DNA from 2 places in the Aliiglaciecola sp. NS0011-25 genome. Region 2 is predicted to be linked to the other one. Evidence: riboswitches for the same ligand, from Rfam matches in the RefSeq annotation. Region 2 holds a riboswitch; the other holds the start of a gene.

Region 1 (8,016 bases), on a different contig from region 2:
GCTCAGCGCTTTAATATATTTGGTCTGACTCTTTGGCCGCAAGATTTAACCTTATTGGCTTGGATCCTTATTATTGGTGCCTTCGCATTATTCTTTGTAACCACCTTTGCCGGACGAGTTTGGTGTGGCTTTATGTGTCCACAAACCACTTGGACTTTCATTTATATTTGGTTTGAAGAAAAAATAGAAGGTGCTAGAAACAAGCGGATTAAATTAGACCAGCGTGAAATGGATTTCGACAAATTCTGGCGAAAGGCGCTGAAACACTTCGCTTGGGTGTCGGTGGCCTTGTTAACAGCATTGACCTTTGTCGGTTATTTCACGCCGATTAACCAGTTATTTATTGATTTCTTTACCTTTGACGTTAGTTTTTGGGCGGGCTTTTCAGTCATTTTCTTTACGGTTTGCACATACGGTAATGCTGGCTGGATGCGTGAAATTATGTGTACTCACATATGCCCCTACGCCAGATTTCAATCAGCAATGTTTGATAAAGATACCTTTACCGTTGCGTATAATCCAACTCGAGGCGAAAAACGAGGACCTCGTTCCAGAAAAACCAGTCACGAAGAGATTAAACAAAAAGGCATTGGTGACTGTATCGATTGCAACTTGTGTGTTCAAGTGTGCCCAACAGGTATAGATATCCGCAATGGTTTGCAATACGAATGTATTAACTGCGGTGCCTGCGTAGACGCGTGTAATGGGGTAATGGAAAAAATGAATTATCCCAAAGGACTCATTAGCTTTACGTCAGAACATGAATTGGCCGGCGGTAAAACTAAGATATTCCGTCCCAAATTGATTGGTTATGCCATAGTACTGTTTATCATGACCTCTCTTTTGGCCTATGAAATTATTGCACGGGTACCACTAGAAGTAGACATTATCAGAGACCGAAATTCGTTATTCAGAGAAACAAACGATGGTCTAATTGAAAATGTGTATACCTTAAAAGTACTGAATAAATCCCAAGCTGAGCACACCTATAAAATTGATGTGGTTGGCTTAGAAGGCAATAAATATATCGGTCCAACTCAGGTGACTGTTGCTGGCGGGGAAGTGTTGAACTTACCGATTAGCATCGCAATCGATCCCTATGCGTTAGATGAAACCGTGACTGAATTTCAGTTTAAGGTGACCTCAACAGACAGTGACGATCCTGTTCAAATGAGTGAAACTAGTAAGTTCATATATCGATGAGTGACTCAATTGCGACTACCTTTGATTTTGCGCAACTTGGTCCTGATACAATACTGGATGCCATTGAATCCCGAGGATACCTAGTAGATTCGGGCTTGTTGGCACTGAACAGTTATGAAAACAGGGTTTATCAATTTATTTGCGATGATAAGCGTCGATATGTGGCTAAGTTTTACCGACCACAGCGCTGGAGTCGCGAGCAAATTCAGGAGGAACATGACTTCGCACAAGAACTGCATGATCATGAAATTCCTGTGGTTGCACCTTTACGCACCAATAATGAATCATTACATAGTTATCAGGGTTTTTACTTTGCCATCTTCCCATCGGTTGGTGGCAGACAATTTGAAGTCGATAATCTAGATCAGCTTGAATGGATGGGACGGTTTATCGGTCGCATCCATCAAGTATCTAAAGGCCAGCCGTTTAGTTTCCGTCCTACTTTTAGTATTCAAGAGCATTTGCTTGATGCAAACGCAACCTTGCATAAAACCGAACTTATCCCCAGCAGTTTGCATACGGCTTTTTTTACGATTTTAGGACAAGTTACTGAATTAGCGGCAAGCTTGTATAAACCGAATTCATCCATTCGTCTGCACGGCGACTGTCATCCTGGCAATATTCTATGGCGAGATGGCCCAACCTTTGTCGACTTAGATGATTGTAGAATGGGACCTGCAATTCAGGATCTTTGGATGATGTTGTCTGGTGATACCTACCAACAACGAATCCAAATGGACACATTGGTAGAAGCCTATGAAGAATTTTCACAATTTGACAGCAGCCAACTCAGTTTAATTGAACCATTGCGAGCTATGCGCATGGTCCATTATATGGCTTGGTTATCCCGCCGTTGGCAAGATCCTGCCTTCCCGCAAGCGTTCCCTTGGTTTGCCGACGCCAAATATTGGGAACAACAAATATTAGCGTTAAAAGAGCAATATTCCGCACTCCAAGAGCCAAGCTTGACCTTATTTTAATTACAAAATTATAAAATCCTATTTTTTTAAGAACAGATAGATATAATGCACACCTCTTAGGTGCCACCACTGGTGGTTAAACGGGAAGACAGTGCAATCAGATACCAATCTGATTAATGCTGACGCTGCCCCCGCAACGGTAAGCAAGTGATACTCAAGGGTATTTTTGATTAATAAGTTACCACTGTTTGAAAAAATGGGAAGGTTATTAATCGAGTCTTTATTAGGACACTTGTGAGCCCGGATACCGGCCTGAGAAGCATAGGTTTGTAGTCAAAACTCCAAACTGTAATTCATATGACATAGTACTCGGGCGGAGTACTTAACAAGGCTAAACAACATGCAAAATAAAACGACTCTTTTAGCGTTAAGCGTTAGCTTGGCACTGGCATCTCCCTCTCTCTATGCGCAAACACAAAAACAGCAAAATCAACAAGACATTGAAAAGATGACCGTTGTGTCTAGCCGTATTCAATTGCCAACCAATCGACTAGCCACCAGTGTTTCAGTATTAGATGAGAGCGATATTGAAATGCAAACAGCTCTCAATGTAACTGAAATTTTACGTCAAACGCCAAGTGTCGGCGTGTCTAATTCTGGCGGTTTGGGTAAAAGTACTGTGGTTAGAATTCGTGGTGAAGAGGGGTTCAGAACCAAACTATATATTGATGGCGTGGAACTCAGTGACACTTCATCTCCTCAAGTCGCGCCGATTTTTGATGATGTTCTAATTGACCAGTTGTCACGAATAGAAATATTGCGAGGCACCCAAGGTCTTTCCTACGGCGCAGATGCCGGCGGCGTTATAAGTATGTACAGCAAGCAACTAACCAAAGGTTTTGAAGCCAGTGGTACACTTGCAGCAGGGTCTTTTGATACACAAGTATTAAACGCTAATGTTGCTGGCGGCAACAACAGCGGTTCATTTTCGTTGTCAGCATCGAAAGTTAAAAGTGACGGTTTTAACGCGCAAGTTAGCGATGAAAGCGGTGAAAAAGATGGTTACGATAACCAAACTGTTCACTTTAAAGGCCAACTGGAATTAACTGATAAAATTGCAGCTTCTTTGGTATTTCGTAATGTTGATGCAGAAAATCAATACGACGGCTGTTACGACAACACCACCTTTGCACAAATTAATCAGTGCACAACGGAAGCGGATCAGCAAACTTTCCGCGGCGCTTTGAGTTATCAAGACAGTCATAGTCAACACCAAGTGGCTTACAACAAAACGGATGTTGAAAGAGATTTTATCAATAATGGTGAGTATGGATTTACCAATTCAGGCACTATCGATAAGTTTGAATACATTGGAAGTGTAAACTGGAAACAGCACGATCTTGTATTTGGTCTTGAAAAAGAAACCCAAGAAATCGAAAGCAGTGATTTAGACAGAAGTCAGAAAAGTCTATTTGTTGAGTGGTTAGGTCAGTTTTCAAATCAATTGGCGTTTAATCTAGGCTACAGATACGACGACAATGACACCTTCGGTAAACACAATAGCGTCCGCTTAGGTGCAGTCAAAGTAGTTTCATTTGATTTTGCGGATGTAAAATTTAAAACGACATACGGAACCGGCTTCCGGGCGCCAAGTTTGTATGAGCAAAGTTATAACGATGGCCCTTATGCATACGGTGAAGCTGCAGGCTTGCAATTGACCGAAGAAAATAGTGAAGGTTTGGATCTGGGTTTCGTCATCGATACTCATAATGGATTGAGCGCTGAAATGGTATTTTTCAAACAATCCATCGAAAACGAAATCGTATTTGATTTAGCTGCTTACCAAGGATATTTGCAGTCTTTCGGTGAAAGTGAATCTAAAGGGGTTGAAACAAGCGTTGAACAAGTATTCGCTAACGGATTAAAAGTCTGGGCTAATTATACCTACAATGATGCACAAGACAGTGACGGTGAAGTTCGTTTGAGAAGGCCTAAAAATAAATTCAACCTAGGTATTAGACAAGCTTGGTTAGATGACAAACTCAGTGCTGAATTGACCTATAGAAGTGTCAGAAATGCGGTAGATATTGGTGGCGTGGAAATAGATGACTATCAACTTACGAACCTAACTGCCCGTTGGCAAATAGTTGAATCAGTCAGCATCAAAGCGGGTGTAAACAACCTTTTTGATGAGAACTATCAAGAAGTAAATGGCTTCAATACCGCAGGCCAAAACTTTTTTGTCGCAACGACGATTAGCTTGTAGAAATAATGCAAGATACAAAAAACCGCTTCGAGAAGCGGTTTTTTTATGCATTTCATCCACAGATTGTATTCATCTGACTGATTAACTATACCTAATCTTTTACTAGCTATGATAACCTTTGATAAATTTTTGAAGGAATTGATTGATATGAAAAAACTATCAACTGTATTAGCGTTATTTTTACTATTATCTCTGCAAGCCTGCTCCAAAGAGAGCTCATCAGAACAAGCCGAAATTCCATCTAAATGGAAAGAAGGTAAACATTACCTAGTGATTAATGATGAGGTTTCTGAAAAGCCTGAAGTACTAGAGTTCTTTTCGTTCTGGTGTCCTCACTGTTATAACTTCGAACCTATTGTTGAACAGATAAAACTAAAGTTAGATAAAGATGTCACATTTAAAAAGGTGCATGTTAACTTTATGCGTTTTACCAGCACACAAATACAAGATGCCGCAACAAAAGCCTTGTTAATAGGCAGAACTATGGACAAAGAAGAAGAAATGAATAGTGCTATTTTTAGTTATATTCATTTACAGCGTCAACCTATTACAGGCACACCTGAGTTAAGAAATATTTTCCTAGCCAAAGGCGTTGATACTGCCGAGTTTGATAAAGTGGAATCTAGCTTCCAAATTAACAACCTACTCAAGCAGAATAATCAAATTATAGAGACCTATCGTGAACATTTGAGCGGTGTACCAAATTTCATTGTTAACGGAAAGTATCAAGCCCAAATTGTAGAAGGTATGACAAGGGATGATATTGCGGATTTAGTTGTTTGGTTATCTAAACAACGTTAATAACCTTATTTTTTACAGGATTTTATTTATATGATTTTTAAATTAACGCGCAATCTTTTAATAGCATTTGTATGCGCAGTTCCAACTCTTGCAATGGCCCAATCTAAGTGGGAAGAAGGTGAGCACTACACGGTATTAAAAGAGATACCAAGTGAAACCAAGCAGGTGCGCGAAGTATTTTCATTTTGGTGTCCACACTGTTTCACATTCGAGAGCATTGCCAAAGATTTAAAAAGTAAACTGCCAAGTGACGTGACCTTTACCAAAGCCCACGTGAACTTTATGGGAGGTGCTGAAAAAGATACTCAGAATGCAGCGACCAAAGCTATGTTAGCAGCACGCCAATTAGGTAAAGCTGACGAATTTAACACCGCTTTATTTACAGCTATTCATAAAGATCGCAAAAATATTGCCTCCATGGAAGACATTTTAAAGGTGTATGCAGAAGCTGGCGGTGACAGTGATAAGTTGAAAAAACTGGCCAATAGTTATGGCATCCGCGGTGCCGTGCGCAAAAACGATAAATTGACTTTAGGTGTTCGTAGCGTACCCACCTTTATCGTAAATGATAAATATCAGGCAATTTTCGGTTCAAAAATGACGCCGAATGAATTTGTAGAGTTAATTACCTGGTTAACTACCCAAAAATAAATCAACCTTTGATAGAACCTCAAGTCCATTTGAAAAGCCGGATATCATCCGGCTTTTTTGTACCCGTCTAAATAAACAACCTGAATGATGTGTCAGTCCAGTTTCACTAGCTAGTAATTTAGTTAGATGAAATTCTTGCTCACAACTAAGATTCCTAAATCTTTCGCTGGACTAAAGCCCAGCCTACAAAATCTGTAGCTCGGGCTTCAGTCCGAGGATATATTTATCCCAATTTATCGGAGGCAATGCGATAACGAGGATCTTCATTTACATTCATTTCCACGTAGCCTTGAGCCTTGGTTAACAGGTTAGTACACTCAGGGCTAATATGCCGAATATGTAGCTTCTTGCCTTGAATTTTGTACTTATCAGCCAAACCATCAATTGCATCTAAGCCTGATGAATCCCAAATACGTGAATCTTTAAAATCAATGACCACGTCCTGTGGGTCATTTTGCGGATCGAATAAATCTCTGAAGTGTAAAACTGAACCAAAAAACAAGGGGCCGTCAAGTTCGTAAACTTTCCAACCGTCTTCATCTGTATGGGTTTTCGCACTAATATGGGTGGCGTGTTTCCATGCGAAAACCAGCGCAGATACAATGACCCCTACTACCACTGCTATCGCTAAATCGGCTGCAACGGTAATCCCCGTGACCAAGAACAACACAAATGCATCTTCTTTGTTTACACCACGCACAATGCGAAACGAAGCCCATTCAAAGGTACCTATGACTACGATAAACATCACCCCCACCAATGCGGCCAATGGAATCATTTCAATCAGCGGTGCGGCGAATAAAATGAATCCTAACAATACCAGTGCAGCGGTAATACCAGAAAGACGACCACGTCCACCGGAGTTGATGTTAATCATGCTCTGACCAATCATGGCACAACCACCCATGCCACCAAAGAAACCGTTGACGGTATTAGCAACACCTTGACCTACACATTCTTTGTTACCACGACCGCGAGTGTCAGTCATTTCATCGATTAAAGACAAGGTTAACAATGATTCAATCAAACCAACTAAACAGAGAATGACTGAAGTAGGTAAAATGATATACAAGGTTTCCATGTTCAACGGCACCATAGGTACACTGAAGCTAGGTAATTCACCGGCTAAAGTTGCTGTGGCCTTTTGATCTTCAGGTAACATGCCGCGTACAAAATCAATCACGGTGCGAGCTTCTAGATCTAAGCCATGCACTAACAGCGTTACGGTTACAATAGCCACAAGGGAAGCGGGTACAGCGGTAGTTAGCTTAGGTAAAAAATAGATAATTGCCATAGTCAATGCAACCAGACCAAGCATCCAATAAAGCATGCTGCCTTGCATCCATTCTTGAACACCAAACTCATTGACTATTTTGAACTGCCCTAATTGGGCAAGGAAAATGACGATAGCCAAACCATTTACGAAGCCTAACATTACCGGATAGGGAACAAGCCTGATGAACTTTCCTAGTCGGAATATGCCCGCTAAAATCTGTAATATTCCAGCTAAAATAACCGCGGCAAATAAGTATTGGATACCATGCTGAGCGACCAAGGCAACCATGACCACCGCCATCGCGCCCGTTGCGCCAGAAATCATTCCCGGTCTGCCACCAATTGCAGATGTTATTAGGCCCATCATAAATGCAGCGTATAACCCCACCATAGGTTCAACGCCAGCAACAAAGGCAAATGCAACCGCTTCAGGAACCAATGCCAATGCAACGGTTATTCCTGATAGCACGTCATTTTTGACGTTACTGTCACGGTTGGTTATCAGGTCAATCATTTACTACCCCAAATTTTTATTTTATTAATTAAATTATTCAATCGTTCATTTTAGCAGCTAAGCAGGTTTAGATCTTTTAACGGTTTGTTAAAAGACACAAAAAAAGGCCGGATAAATCCGACCTTTAAATACGATATTTGCAAATACTAAGCAACGATATCTAATAGTTCCACATCGAATACTAGAGTACTGAAAGGACCAATTGCGCCGCCAGCGCCTTGTTCACCGTATGCTAAATCATGTGGAACGTGCAAACGCCATTTAGATCCAACAGGCATCATTTGTAATGCTTCTGTCCATCCTTTGATCACGCCATTTACTGGAAACTCTGCAGGTTCGCCACGCTCATAAGAGCTATCAAATACATTACCGTTAATTAAAGTACC
Region 2 (8,016 bases):
ATAACAATATTGGTTTGATCGATATTGTCTTGGTTTTGTTGAATATGATCGAGGATCAATTCGTCTGCGGCATCCCATGCTTGCCAACTAGGGTGAGTAAATCGCTTTGGATAGCGGTATAATTGCAGGGACTTTCCTAAAAAGTTAAAGCTAGTGTTCATTTCAGCAGGATTCACGTGAGTTATATGCAACAGGATTTATTTTCATCCCACCAAGCAGGCCTTACTCAAATGCCGATGAAAGATGCAGATGTGCATTATCAGGCAGATTTTTTGGAGCAGGACACTGCCACTGAATTGTATCAGAAATTACAGACTAAATTAGCTTGGCAACAAGATTCAATTCAAATCTATGGACGAACGGTGGCGATTCCGCGTTTACAGGCATGGTACGGAGATCAAGAGGCTACTTATCAGTATTCAGGTTTGAGTATGCAACCTAATCCTTGGATCAGCGAGTTGCAACAGCTTAAAAAGACTTTAGAGCAAGTTTGTGAAACCCATTTCAATTCTGTTTTGGCAAATTGGTATCGCAACGGGCAAGACAGCATGGGTTGGCATGCCGATAACGAAATAGAACTAGGTAGACAACCGATTATTGCCTCATTAACTTTAGGTCAAACTCGTGATTTCGATTTTAAACATATGCAAAGCGGTCAGAAAGTGAGATTTCCACTGCACAATGGCAGTTTGTTAATAATGGCTGGAAATACCCAACAATTTTGGCAACACAGCCTTCCTAAACGCAGTCAATTAATGGCAGGACGCATAAATCTGACATTTCGCAAGATATTTCAACAAATTTAGTCGTTATAAGAATAGCCGAGTCATCGACCGGAAATTATATCTATCAGACTCAATCACTTAGTCGAAAACATGAAAAAATAGTTTCTTAATTTTTCCCGAACAGGCTAAATTTATAGTTAGACACACAGAGGGACCACATCATGAATATCCAAAATAATATTGAAAAGAAGTTGCTGTCGCATTTCAATCCAGCACATTTGGAGGTTATCAACGAAAGCTTTATGCACAATGTACCTAATGGCGCTGAAACCCACTTTAAAGTGGTTTTGGTCACGCCTGAATTTGCTGGTAAGCGTTTAATTAATCGCCACAGAGCGGTAAACGCAGTCCTTAAAGAAGAGCTTGCGGAGCAAATACACGCTTTGGCGTTACATACTTACACTGGTGAAGAGTGGCAGAGTTTGTACGGTAACTCCCCCGATTCACCTAATTGTTTAGGCGGCTCGAAACAAGCGGCATCTTAATCTGAGATAACTTAAGGAGTGTCTCTTAATTATAGGAGCGCTCCATTTTCTAAAATTATGGATTACTTCAGCTTTGCTGCTGTTGATAGTATCTCCTAGCCAGTTGAATCTGCTCACAGATAACCTGAACTTCATCCAATACTCGTGTCGTCATTCGATATAGCCTGTCTGCATCAGGGCGAAATACAAAATCGTTTTTTACCGCCGGCAAAAAATCAAATTTCTGCCAATCATAAAGTCTACTTGCTAATTGTTTATTTGCTTTAGGTTGAATAATAACCTGCGGCATTTTACTAATTACTTGCTCTAGCGACACGGAAGGGTAGTCATTCGATAAATCAGCAAAGATGTTTTGTGCGCCGCAAATATTTAAGTGTTGCTGTGGCCATGCATTTCCCGCAATGGTTTGTAGTGGCGCTGACCATATTTCGAAAAAGACTGAAATTGGAATTTGATTGGCATATTGCTCGCGCAATTTTTTCAAGCCCATTACATAGGTGTCGGCTCGCAACCGGGCTACCGTTTGTCTACCCGTCATTTCGCCAAACATGAGGAGTTCTTTAGCGACATCTTCTAATTTTTTGGGGTCAGAATAAATAACGGGAATGCCAAACTGTTCTAGTCTGGCTAAATCTTCCAGTGGGTTTCCACTTCTCCAAGCAATCACGATATCGGCTTTCAACTTCAATATTTTTTCGATTTGCAAACGACTATGATCACCCACTCTGGGCAGTGTTTTAGCTTGCTCTGGATAGTCGGCATATGAACCAGTAGCTATTATTTGCTTGCCAGCACCTATGTCAAATAGCAGCTCTACAATATGTGGTGCCAAGGCTATTATTTTTAAATTTTGTTTATCCGTTTGTAATGACTGCTCAGTGCCTTGCGACGCTAAACAAATCGAAGTAGAGAGTAGGGCGCAGGCTAAGGCAAAGAGCCCATTAATAAACCTGACTTTGATGATTTGAAAAGACAACTTTAACGTCCTCGGTTTTTTTGTAGGGCAAATAAGAAAAATAGGCTGCCAATTGCGGAGGTGATAATCCCAATGGGGATTTCTTGGTTGTCGACTATCACTCTGGCGACAACATCGACCCAAATTAAAAAACTACCGCCAACTAGTACACAGCCAATTATTAAATTTCGGCTAGTTACCCCAAACCAACCTCGGACAATATGCGGGATCATTAATCCAACAAAACCAATTCCGCCGCAATAGGCCACTATGCATGAGGTGAGTGCTGCGCAAATGACTAAAACCATTAGACGCAATGAGTCTACTTTAATTCCTAATGTTTGCGCATTTTCATCACCTAACAACATTGCGTCTATGTGACGACCGAAAAGCCACAATAAAACAACACTAATAGTGACGATGGGGAGCATAATCCACACGAACCACATTTGTGCATTGGCTAAACTTCCGAGTAACCAAAAAATGACTTTATTGGCAGCAAAGGGCTCAGCCATGAATAATAAAAAATGACTTAAAGCGCTTAGCATAAACGAAACGGCCACACCGGCTAAGAGTAGATGCTCGGTGCGATTTCCAAATAATTTACGGGATAGTATCTGAACAATAGTGACAGCTAGAAAAGCCCCTAAAAAGGCAGCTAAAGGCAATGCATAAGTAAAGGGGATTTGCGCTAGAAAAGCAAAAGTTGAAGAGTATGAAGCTAAGCTACCATTGAATAGTAGGGTTGCAATACTTGCTCCTAACCCCGCTCCTGAAACCACTCCGAATAAATAGGGATCCGCCAATGGATTGCGATAGACATTTTGTAATGTTGCCCCGGCGACAGCTAAACCTGCTCCAACTAAAAAACCAACAAGCACGCGAGGTAGTCGAACTTGCCAAAATATAACGTCATCAACCTTAGCTGGGCAATTATTTAGCACACATTGAAATACGGTGAGCACATCAAGGTCTGCTGCGCCAAAAAACAATCCACAGAAAATACTCAGTAAGCTGAGGCTGGTAAGAATCCCCCATTTACTCTTAGACATCGACTGAGCCTCTATTCTTCTCATAATCGTCAAAATCAATATCAGGAGGATAAAACTCGATTCTTATTTTATTCGCACCTGGCTTTTCAATAATTTGACAGGGGGTTTTGAAAACCTGCTGCAATCGCTGTTGGGTCAACACATCTTTAGGATAGCCAAAGGCTAATAACTGACCTTGAGCTAAAAGCGCGATTTTGTCACAGTAATCGGCCGCGTGATTTAAGTCGTGCAGGCTCATGACTATAGTGACTTTGTTTTGTTTCGCTATTTTGCGCAATAAGGATAATATTTGATGTTCATAATACACATCTAAGTGGTTTATCGGCTCATCTAACACAAACAGTCCTGCACCTTGAACTAACGCTCTGGCAATTTGCCCTCGCTGTTGTTCTCCCCCCGACAACGAACTAAATAGTTGATGACTTTTTTCCCTTAAACCAACCTGTGCGATTGCTTCAGTAACCCTTGCTTTTTGTTCTGAGGATACCTTGGAAAATATAGATTGATGAGGAAGTAAGCCCATACTAACTATTTGTTCAAGGTTTAGGTTGAAAACACTAGCATTGAATTGATTCACTACTGCTATTTGTTTAGCTCGGGTAATTGCGGAAAGGTTTTCGAGCGCTTTTGAGTGCCAAAATACCTGTTGCTCAGAAGGATATTGACCAGAAATTAATTTTAGTAATGTGGTTTTACCCGCACCGTTTGGCCCTACCACAGCAATTAGCGCTCCCTCTTCTACCTGAAACCCAATATCAGATAATATTTGCGTATCAGCAATATAGTAATTGAGCTTATTTAGTTTGAGCATTGGTGTGACAGTCTTTTCCATTTTGTTTTATCGAAGTGATGTTAAGCGATGTAACAACCTATTCGATGTTTAAAATTATTGGTATTTAGGGAAATCGCAACGAAATGATTATGCAAGTCGATCGTGTATTCCCGCACGCTAGAAAAAAGGTATAAGTAAAGATTAGGCTGGTATCTGACTCTCAATCGGCAAGAATGCCAATTAATTACAGTTGCGGGTACAGTTTTGGATTTACACCAAATTCCCATTTTGTTTTCACTGGGGCGCAGGAAATAAAACTACCCTGTGCGTAACTTGGAGTGAAAAACCGAATCTATTATATAGCCAAAATATAGCAATCTTTGTCCTTGTGCCCTAGCGTTATTTGCTAAAAAAACGTTTAATATCGTACAAATAGAATAATAAGACAGGTATATGGGAATGTTTAACGCCGCTTCGCTATCGCGGACCATTGACGTTATTAACGATAATATATGCAAATTAGTTAGCTGGTTTACTTTGTTTATGGCGTTAATCACATTGCTTATCGTGATATTAAGGTATGGCTTCGATATTGGCTGGATTGCGATGCAAGAATCTGTAATGTATTTGCACGCTTGTGTGTTTTTGTTAGGTAGTGCCCATACGTTGCGGGTTAATGAGCACGTCAGAGTCGACATATTTTACAGTCGATTCGATACTGTTAAAAAAGCTAAAATAGATACTTTTGGTACATTATTTTTTATGCTGCCGGTTAACTTATTTATTTTTATTATTTGTTGGGATTACGTGGCATCTTCTTGGAATATTATGGAAGACTCACAAGCAGCTGGTGGCTTACCAGCGGTGTTTCTACTCAAAACCTTCATACTTTTATTTGCCGCGCTCATGGTTTTGCAGGGAATTTCAGAATTAATTCGCAATATCAGCGTTTGTTTAAATCACCCTAAAAACGTGATTACTGAGGATAAATAATGGAATACCTCTCTCTGATCATGTTCTTAGTTGTTTGTTGCACGTTATTACTGGGTTATCCAGTGGCATATACGTTAGCTGGAACCGCTTTAATTTTTGCGGGTGTGGGTGCATTATTTGGTGTTTTTGATACCGCTTATTTGCAAGCTGTACCTAGCCGACTTTATGGCATAGTGACAAATCAAACTTTAATCGCCGTGCCCCTGTTTGTTTTTATGGGGATCATGTTAGAAAAATCCAAAGTCGCTGAAAATTTATTAATTGCCATGGGTCAAGTATTTGGACGGTTGAACTCCGGTTTGGCAATTTCAGTGGTGTTGGTTGGTATGTTACTGGCCGCGAGCACCGGTATTGTAGGCGCTACAGTGGTCACTATGGGCCTGTTGTCACTACCGACAATGTTGAAACAAGGATATTCTCCTTCATTTGCCACCGGAGCAATTTGTGCCACAGGCACATTAGGGCAGATTATACCGCCTTCCATCGCGCTGGTTTTGTTAGGTGATGTGTTATCTAGTGCGTTTCAACAGGCACAGCTTAATATGGGGATATTTTCACCTGAGTCTGTATCGGTAGGGGATTTGTTTGTTGGAGCCTTAGTACCCGGTATGATTTTAGTGGCGATGTACCTGCTATACGTGGTGGTGTTTGCCAATAGACACATCGATAAAACGGTCCGAAACGAACAACGAGAAACACAAGCTGAGGTCAGTCTTGCAGGCGCTTTATTGCCACCTTTGATCTTAATATTTGTGGTGCTAGGGTCTATTTTAGGTGGCTTCGCAACACCCACTGAAGCTGCTGGGGTTGGAGCTGCTGGAGCTCTGGTACTGGGTTTGGCCAAGAAACAGTTTAGTTTAGAAAAATTGAAAGAAGTGATGTTGGGTACTACTCGTGTCACTGCGATGGTCTTTTTGATTCTTATTGGTGCTTCGATATTTTCATTGGTTTTCCGGGGCTTTGGTGGTGAAGAGTTGATTGAACACTTCTTTGAACAGCTCCCCGGTGGTGCTTTTAGTGCGGTTTTACTGGTCATGGTTGTTATCTTTTTACTCGGATTTATTCTTGATTTTATTGAAATTACTTTTGTTGTAGTGCCAATAGTCGCGCCGGTTCTACTGGCTATGGGGGTAGATCCAATCTGGCTCGGTATTATGATTGCCGTCAATTTGCAAACTTCGTTTCTGACACCGCCTTTCGGATTTGCTCTGTTTTACTTGCGAGGTGTAGCGCCAGCAAATGTTCAGACCACTCAAATATACAAAGGCGTGATACCCTTTATAATTATTCAATTACTATTATTAATAGGCTTGGCTATTTGGCCGGATCTGGTAACGTGGCTGCCTTCGATTTTGTGACCCCTATGGATTCAATTAAATGAAAACCTTTAAGTTTGTATCTTTATTTTTTTCGATTGCTCTTCTTGCTTCCTGTGGTGGCAAGTCATCGTCCGATTCTAATGCCACTGAATCGCAACAAACCTATCAGTGGAAACTGGTTACTTCGTGGCCGAAGAACTTTCCAGGTTTAGGAAGAGCCCCAGAGACATTTGCTAAACAAGTAGAGCGCATGTCTAACGGCCGCTTAAAAATTAAAGTGTTTGGCGCAGGTCAAATGGTCCCTGGATTTGAAGTCTTTGATACTGTTTCTAGTGGTGCCGCTGAAATGGGCCATTCAGGATCATATTATTGGAAGGGGAAAGCCCCAGCGGCACAAATATTTACCGCTATTCCGTTTGGCATGAATGCCACTGAGTTTAATGCTTGGCTGCACTACGGTGGCGGCATAGAAATGTGGCGTGAATTATATGCCCCATTTAATTTAATCCCCTTTGCAGGTGGCAATACCGGCGTACAAACTGCGGGTTGGTTTAAAAAAGAAATTAATAGCGTTGAAGATTTGCAAGGCTTAAAAATGCGGATTCCAGGGCTGGGAGCTGAAGTTCTTAAAAAATTGGGTGGTATCCCTGTGGCGTTAACTGGAGGGGAATTATTCACTTCATTGCAATCTGGTGCCATTGACGCAACTGAATGGGTTGGGCCTTACAACGATTTATCTTTTGGTTTATACAAAGCCGCGAAATATTATTATCACTCTGGCTGGCATGAACCTGGCGCTAGTTTAGAGTTCATTGTTAATAAAAGTGCCTATGAAGCTTTGCCTGATGATTTACAGGCCATTATCGAGGTGGCTACAAGAGCTGTGAATCAAGACATGTGGGATGAGTATACCGCGGCTAATAATGATGCCGTTCAAGCGCTTGTTGAAACCCATGGTGTTGACATGCGCCCTCTTCCTAAAGATGTTATTGCTGCTTTACATGCTGCTAGTATTGAAGTCATGCAAGAACAATCCGCTGCGGATCCTACGTTTGCTAAAATTTACGCGTCTTATCAAAAGTTCCAAGAAGGCGTATCTAAGTATCACCAAATTTCTGAGATGGAATACTATATTAATCGACAACAAAAAAAATAAACTAGCTGTTCAGATTTGTTGTTGTTGCAATGGCTATTACAATAGGCCTTTATAGTGTAAAAGCTATTCTGAAACCTATTGAAAATTTTTTTTATAATGCGGTTTTAATAGATGACTGGCTGTTTAAAATGTTCGGTAAAATTTTTGAGGAAAATAGACTATGGTAATTAAGCCCAAGGTACGCGGCTTTATCTGCACTAACGCCCACCCAGTAGGTTGCGCTGCAAGTGTTGAAGAACAAATCGAGTATGTTAAAAGTCAGGGAGATTTAGGAGATGGTCCCAAAAACGTTTTAGTTTTGGGGTGCTCAACAGGTTACGGCCTTGCGTCTCGAATCGTATCTACTTTTGGTTATGGGGCAAAAACCCTTGGTGTTTGTTTTGAAAAGCCACCTTCGGAAAGAAAAACGGCGACGGCCGGCTGGTACAATACTGCTGCATTTCATCAGCAAGCAAAAGACGCTGGTATTTATGCGAAAACCATAAACGGTGATGCATTT

What was found. Region 2 has a riboswitch for cobalamin ahead of ABWV72_RS00300 (ABC transporter ATP-binding protein). Riboswitches for the same ligand answer to the same signal wherever they lie in the genome.
Region 1: it holds a riboswitch for cobalamin, as region 2 does, so the genes downstream of both, ABWV72_RS04175 (TonB-dependent receptor plug domain-containing protein) here and ABWV72_RS00300 (ABC transporter ATP-binding protein) in region 2, are expected to answer to the same signal.

The regions. Positions count from the first base shown of each region.
Region 1 covers NZ_BAABWR010000003.1:241,433-249,448, forward strand. Annotated here, with positions in the region: gene ccoG (cytochrome c oxidase accessory protein CcoG) at 1-1,203, shown strand, start outside; gene ABWV72_RS04170 (serine/threonine protein kinase) at 1,200-2,183, shown strand; cobalamin riboswitch at 2,225-2,453, shown strand; gene ABWV72_RS04175 (TonB-dependent receptor plug domain-containing protein) at 2,524-4,389, shown strand; gene ABWV72_RS04180 (thiol:disulfide interchange protein DsbA/DsbL) at 4,537-5,190, shown strand; gene ABWV72_RS04185 (thiol:disulfide interchange protein DsbA/DsbL) at 5,221-5,841, shown strand; gene ABWV72_RS04190 (SulP family inorganic anion transporter) at 6,065-7,630, opposite strand; gene bamJ (BamJ family beta-barrel-assembly machinery protein) at 7,777-8,016, opposite strand, start outside.
Region 2 covers NZ_BAABWR010000001.1:57,854-65,869, reverse strand. Annotated here, with positions in the region: gene ABWV72_RS00325 (methyltransferase) at 1-161, opposite strand, end outside; gene ABWV72_RS00320 (alpha-ketoglutarate-dependent dioxygenase AlkB family protein) at 186-806, shown strand; gene ABWV72_RS00315 (BolA family protein) at 947-1,270, shown strand; gene ABWV72_RS00310 (cobalamin-binding protein) at 1,338-2,246, opposite strand; gene ABWV72_RS00305 (FecCD family ABC transporter permease) at 2,249-3,277, opposite strand; gene ABWV72_RS00300 (ABC transporter ATP-binding protein) at 3,270-4,109, opposite strand; cobalamin riboswitch at 4,237-4,389, opposite strand; gene ABWV72_RS00295 (TRAP transporter small permease subunit) at 4,503-5,042, shown strand; gene ABWV72_RS00290 (TRAP transporter large permease) at 5,042-6,400, shown strand; gene ABWV72_RS00285 (TRAP transporter substrate-binding protein) at 6,420-7,517, shown strand; gene fabV (enoyl-ACP reductase FabV) at 7,678-8,016, shown strand, end outside.